2 regions of the Faecalibacillus sp. H12 genome follow, and region 2 is predicted to be linked to the other one. Evidence: a T-box and tRNA genes for the amino acid it is inferred to sense, from the RefSeq annotation. Region 2 holds a T-box; the other holds one or more tRNA genes.
The links. A T-box is a leader RNA that pairs with one kind of tRNA and senses whether it is charged. The one in region 2 lies ahead of trpS (tryptophan--tRNA ligase), so its partner is inferred to be a tRNA-Trp.
Positions count from the first base shown of each region.

Region 1 (3,426 bases), on a different contig from region 2:
TCGATGTAATAAATGATTATTTAAAGCACAAGCTGCTGCATAAGCGCAATCCTTACGTGAAATAAACCACACACGCCCATCACCCATGTTTTTAGAAATTGTTGTTTCTTTAGCTTCTACTGCTCTTAAATAGTCACTTGTAAATGCTTCAACAAAAAGAGAATTTCTTAAAAAGATATAATCAAGCGATGTATTTTGAATAATTGCTTCTGTATAAGAATGATCTACATTTTCAATGCTTGGGTTAAATGGATGTGCTGCTGATAAAACAGATGTATAAATAATTTGTTTAACATTTGCTTTCACACATGCATCTACTGCATTTTTATGAGCTTGTCTTCTTTTTTCACCTACAAAAGGCATTGAAATCAATAAAACCTTATCCGCATTTTCAAAAACTTTAACAAGTCCTTCAGGATCATTAAAATTAGCTATAGCTGTTTGAATTCCTTGTTCCTTATATTCTTTTAAACTTTCTTCTTTAGGTGCTGTAAATACTAAATCTTCTTTGTTCATCAATTCTAAAGCGTATTTAGCCACTAATGAACCAAAATTTCCATCAACACCATTAATAACAATTTTACTCATCGTTCATACCTCCACATGTGAAAATTATATCATGAATATTTTTATAAAATAGACCTTAAAAATTAATAAAGACTATAAGTTTTTCTTATAGTCTAAAATAATCTTCTACATATTTCATAAATTGTTGTATCGCCTTTTTTTCATTATCTTGACGATATCCTACAGCATAATCAGCATGATGATGACTTTCTTTTAAAGGAATCACTGCTACTTGATCATTTTCACTAATGACCTCTGTGGCCGAAAGTCCTATTCCTTCCCCTAAAGAAATAGCCATCACATATTCATTTAAATCATCTACTTCTTTTTTTATATAAGGAATCATTCCATCTAAACGGAAAGCTTCCATATAATCATGATAGTACTCTTTTCCTTGTTTTTTCGATAAAACAATAAGAGGTTCATTTTTGATATCTTTAATTGTTACATATTCTTTATGACTTAAAGGATGTTCTAAAGAAGTAACGACACAAACATGTGAATGATAAATTGTACGATAAATAAGATCTGGATAATTTTTAAAGTTATTACTTAAGCCAAAAGCAATATCTATTTCTCGATTGTTTAATTTTTCAATACAGGTAAATAAATTAAAAGCTTTGATATCAATTGAAATAGCATCGTTTTCTTTGAATTGTTTAACAATAAATGGTACATGCTTTCTTTCAAAAGGACCTGTAATCCCAATCGTTAACACATCTTTTTGTAAATTTTCTTTAATATCATTATATTCATTTTTATAATCACTCAATAATTTCTTTGCAAGATCATAATACCTTTTTCCTTCTTCTGTTAATGTTGGATAATAAGTCCTACGATCAAAAAGAGAAAATCCCAAATCATTTTCCAATTTTGTGATTTGCTGAGAAATTGCTGATTGTGATAGATAAAATTTTTTGGCTGCTTTTGAAAAGCTTCCTTGTTCGACTACTGCTATAAAATAATAAATTACTTGTTTAAACATCTTTATCACCCTATCTATCATATCATTTTATTCACATTAATGTTCAAATTGTGCGCAAAAAAGTGAATAACTTAAGTTATTCACTTTATTCACAACAATATTCACAATACACAAATAAAAAACACATCTAAGATGTGTTTATCACAAACTGGCAGGGGTAGTAGGAGTCGAACCCACATCAACGGTTTTGGAGACCGGTATTCTACCATTGAACTATACCCCTAGTTTGGTTTGCCTAATTAATATATCATATAAAAAACAATTATGCAATAGTTAATTGCCTATAAATTAAAAAAAATGTCTCATAAGATAATTTTGAGGAGGTTAAATATGAATGAATTAGAATTAACTATATCCTCTATCAAAATACAAACATTTAAAGATATCTATAAAATGAATGTTGCTTTTGATAAAGGAACTATTTTTAAACAATTGGATAAACCATGGGTGATGCAACGTGGATGATACATTATTACAAATAAGTAAATTGGATTTTTGTATCCAAGATGTTACTTTGTTTTTAGATACCCACCCCGATGATCAAGAAGCTAAAAAATATTATAAAGAAGGGATGAAGCATCTTTTAAAGATGAAAGAAACTTATTTAAAAAATGGCGGTGCTCTTACAAATAGAGACGGAAAGAATATTGAAAACTATATTAATGAACCATTTCCTTGGATGAAAGGAGGATCAACATGTGGTTGTATGAAAAGCGCTTGCAATATCCCGTTAATGTAAGAAAACCTGATGCTAAAACTGCTAAAATCGTTATTTCACAGCTTGGTGGACCTAATGGTGAATTAGGAGCAGCACTTCGTTATCTAAATCAACGCTATACGATGCCTTATCCAAGAATTCAAGCCTTATTGACAGACATTGGAACAGAAGAACTTGCTCATGTCGAAATTATTAGTACCCTTTTCTATCAACTTACCAATGGTCTAACACCTCAAGAAATTAAAGAAGGTGGATTAGATGCCTATTTTACTGATCATACATTAGGTGTCTATCCAACAAATAGTACGGGTATTCCTTTTAGTGCCGATACTTTCCAATCTGTGGGAGATCCTATTTCTGATTTAACAGAAGACATGGCTGCTGAACAAAAAGCTAGAACCACTTATGATAACATTCTTGCTTTAAGTAAAAATGAAGACGTCAATAAAGTCATTCGTTTTTTAAGAGAAAGAGAAATCGTGCATTATCAACGTTTTGCTGAAGGACTTGAATATGTCAAGAGTCAATTAAATAAGAAGAACTACTACGCTTATAATCCCTCATTTACTTCATCAAAACGTGAACAAACATGTGAATAAGGTGAATAACTCAAGTTATTCACCTTTTATGCACTTATTCACACTTTCCCCACAAATATTCACTTAAATCTGTTGCTAAAAACATTTGTATTTCTTGAGCCATTTCCTTATTTATCTTAGAAATTCTCCCTTTATTTTCTACATAAACATCGATATATCTTTTTTTAGCCGGTATTTGTTTACAAAAAAACTCTTTATTTTTTCCTTTATAAACACAATTTAATTGTCGAAAATCATCCCATAACTGTTTAATTTCTTTATCTTTTATTAATAAATCAATAAAACTCTTTTCTTGAAGATAAAAATCATCTTCTTTAACTACACCTCTATCAACTGCTTTTTTAATAACATAAGATAAATATTGCATCGCATAACGATCTTCATCACAAATATAAACATGTGAACACTTCAACATCATTTTTGTAAAAAGAACAGCTTTGTCTTCATGTTTAAAAATAAGTTCATCTTTCTTGTCATTTACTTTGAGATCCTTATAAATCATTTGTATCATCTCTAAATCACAAAATCCATAACTATACATATTTCCTAATGTATAT
Region 1 is NZ_JABWDK010000056.1:421-3,846, forward strand. Features, by position in the region: gene HUU89_RS14290 (NAD(P)H-binding protein) at 1-588, opposite strand, end outside; gene HUU89_RS14295 (LysR family transcriptional regulator) at 674-1,552, opposite strand; tRNA gene HUU89_RS14300 (tRNA-Trp) at 1,702-1,775, opposite strand; gene HUU89_RS14305 (spore coat associated protein CotJA) at 1,883-2,017, shown strand; gene HUU89_RS14310 (spore coat protein CotJB) at 2,010-2,291, shown strand; gene HUU89_RS14315 (manganese catalase family protein) at 2,249-2,869, shown strand; gene HUU89_RS14320 (HD domain-containing protein) at 2,904-3,426, opposite strand, start outside.
Region 1: it encodes a tRNA-Trp, which carries the amino acid that the T-box ahead of trpS (tryptophan--tRNA ligase) is inferred to sense. The anticodon was not compared.

Region 2 (3,426 bases):
AAGAGAGGAAAGGTTAAAAAAGCAATTTATTGAACAAAGAATTGATGAACTTTATATGGAAAATTATGATGATTTTTTGATGTTATGTAGACAGCTAAATATCGAAGATGCACAAAGTATCCAAAAATATAATCATTTAAAAAATAAAATAGCTAAGGGCTATACATTTATACATGAAATTCTATTCTATGAATTTACTAAAAAGGAATACAAAAAGAAATAAGCAATGCTTATTTCTTAATTGTAATTCCTATTTTTCTTTCAACTTTCGCAAGTTTTTTTCTTGCCATATAACGTGCTTTATCAGCACCTTCATTTAAAATTGTATCGATATAGTTACCTTGATTGATTTCATTATATTTATCATGGATTTTTTGTAATTCATTACCTACAACTTCAGCTAGATCTTTTTTAAATTGACCATAACCAACACCTTGATAACGTTCTACAAGTGCATCAATAGATTCACCACTTAAAATAGAATAAATAGTAAGTAAGTTTGAAATACCAGGTTTATTTTTAACATCATAGTAAATAGCGTTATCACTATCAGTGACAGCAGACATGATTTTCTTTTTAGAAACATTAATATCATCTAAAATATAAATACATCCTTTACCTGTTTCATCAGATTTAGACATTTTCTTTGTAGGATTTTGTAAGTCCATAATACGTCCACCTACTTTTGGAACAAGTGGTTCAGGTAATTTGAAAGTTTCACTATAACGATTATTAAATCTTTCAGCAATATCTCTAGCAAGTTCACAATGTTGTTTTTGATCTTCACCAACTGGTACATAATCTGGATCATAAAGTAAAATATCAGCATTCATTAATGAAGGATAATTAAAAATACCAGCTCCAATAGATTCATCTTTTTTAAGTTTGCTTGCTTTATCTTTATATTGAGTCATACGTGATAATTCACCCATTGACACCATACATCCTAAATACCAACCAAGTTGAGCATGTTCTAAAACATCAGATTGTAAAAATAATGTGACTTTTTTAGGATCTAATCCAGCTGCTAAATATAAAGAAATCAAATCTTTTGTATTTTTTCTTAAATTCTTTGGTTCTTGATAAATTGTCATACTGTGTAAGTTAGCAACAAAAACAATCATTTCATATTCATCTTGATAAGAAACAAAAGGTTTAATAGCTCCTATATAATTTCCTAAAGTTACTCTTCCTGTTGGCTTGATGCCACTCAACATTCTTTTCATAAATTTTCCTCCTTAAAATAAAAAACGTCCTTAAAAAAGGACGTTATAAACGCGGTACCACCTTAATTCGTATAAAATATACGCTCTTGATCTTAACGCGATTAGCGACAAAAGACTCGTGCCTTTTGTAACTCCAGAACCCCAATTTCTATTATATCAATGGCTTATTTCCATCAACCATAAGCTTTCTATAACATTTAATATAATTTACTTATGTTCCTTCAAAGTCTTTAAAAACATTATAATGAGCTCATCTATAAAAATCAAGATATTTAAAAAAAGATATACAAAGTTTAAAATTGTTGTATAATTATTTACAAAGGAGTGATTGTATGATACGTATATATACCGCCCCAAGTTGTGCTTCTTGTAGAAAAGTAAAATCTTGGTTAAATGAAAATCAAATACCTTATGTAGAAAAAAATATTTTTTCTACTTTATTAAAAGAATCAGAACTTCGAGAATTATTAGAACGTAGTGAAAATGGTACGGATGATATTATTTCCAAAAGAAGCAAAATTATTAAAGAAAATGATATTGATATTGATTCAATGAAAATCAATGATTTAATTAAGTTTATACAGGAAAATCCATCAGTTTTAAAAAGACCAATTATGATTGATGAAAGAAGATTTCAAGTTGGTTACAATTCTGAAGAAATAAGAGTCTTTATTCCTAAAGAACTTAGAAAGTTAGCTGAATGTCATGATATGGATCGTTGTCCACAATTCAGCAATAAAGATTGTTTGAATTTTAAAAAAGAATATGAAAGGGATAGAGAAAAGGAATCAAGTCAATAGATGGATTCTTTTTTAGGAGACAATATGAAAAAAATATTAAAAGTTATAATGACACTTGTTTTAATTTGTTCATGTTTTTATCTAGCAATTTCATTATTTATGAATCATTTGATTATTAATGATATGGTACCAACAGTTGTTAAATCAACAGCTGTAACAAATGCTTTAGAAGATACTTGTCAAAATGTTTTAAGTATGATGAATATGGATGAAAGCCAAAGTCAAGCACTTGTTTCTTCTTTACAACAAGATGAAAAAACGCAAGAACTTGTTAATGAATATATTGATACTGTTTTAAATAATCAATCATCTACTCTAGATGAAACTTTATTAAAGCAAGTTTTAGAAGATAAAAAAAATGAGGTATATTCTATTTTGAATCCTTCAATAAATGAAGAAACGTTTACAACACTTTATGATCAAGCTATCAATCAAATGGATTTACAAGGTTTACAAGATAAAGTATTAAGTCGAGTAGAAAATACGATGGAACAATCTGGAGAAACATATAAGATTGTAAAGAAAGTATATAGCTTTAAAAATTCTACACATATTATTGTGAGTGCTATTTTATTAGTTATTTCTACAGCTTATCTTATTTTAATTTCAGTTCAAGAGAGATTGATTACAAAATGTTTATCAGTAAGTTATATGGTTTGTGGAATTATGACATTCTTGATTTCTTTTACGATAATTTTAGGATTAACAGCAATGGCATCTTCTACGATGACAATTCAGTTAACTTCTATTAAATATATGTATATATGTGGAGCTAGTTATTTCTTTGTAGGTATTATTTTATTAATTGTAAATGCTTTTTTAAAAAAGAAAAATCGTTATAATTATTATTACTAGTATAAAAAGAAGGGGTATTTATGGATAGATTAGATGCAAAGGCTATAAAGACGTATAAAGAAATTATACTTATTTTAGATCAATGTATTGATGATTATTTATTTGTAATGGATCTTGATAAAGACATATATTTTATCTCACCACATGCTATGAAAAGATTTAATATTCCAAGCTATGAATTTAGTGATTCTTTACCAGCACATAAAAAATTTGTATATGAAGATGATCTAGAAATGTTATTATCAGATATGAATCAGTTGGTTTCGGGAAAGAAAAATTTTCATGATTTACAATATCGTTGGATTGGAAAAGACGGTATTCCTATTTGGATCAATTGTCGAAGTAAATCGATTAAGGATTATGATGGGAATGTTAAATATATTATTGGCTGTATTAATGAAATTGGTAAAAGACAAGTTGCTGATAATGATAGTGGGTTATTAGGAGAAATGAGTTTTAAAAATTTTATTTATCCTATTAATGAAGATATTACACAGGGTTTTATTTTAAGAATTGATATTGATGATTTTAAAAATATTAATGAA
Region 2 is NZ_JABWDK010000020.1:4,035-7,460, reverse strand. Features, by position in the region: gene HUU89_RS10940 (hypothetical protein) at 1-223, shown strand, start outside; gene trpS (tryptophan--tRNA ligase) at 231-1,226, opposite strand; T-box leader at 1,260-1,460, opposite strand; gene spx (transcriptional regulator Spx) at 1,559-2,026, shown strand; gene HUU89_RS10925 (hypothetical protein) at 2,051-2,881, shown strand; gene HUU89_RS10920 (GGDEF and EAL domain-containing protein) at 2,902-3,426, shown strand, end outside.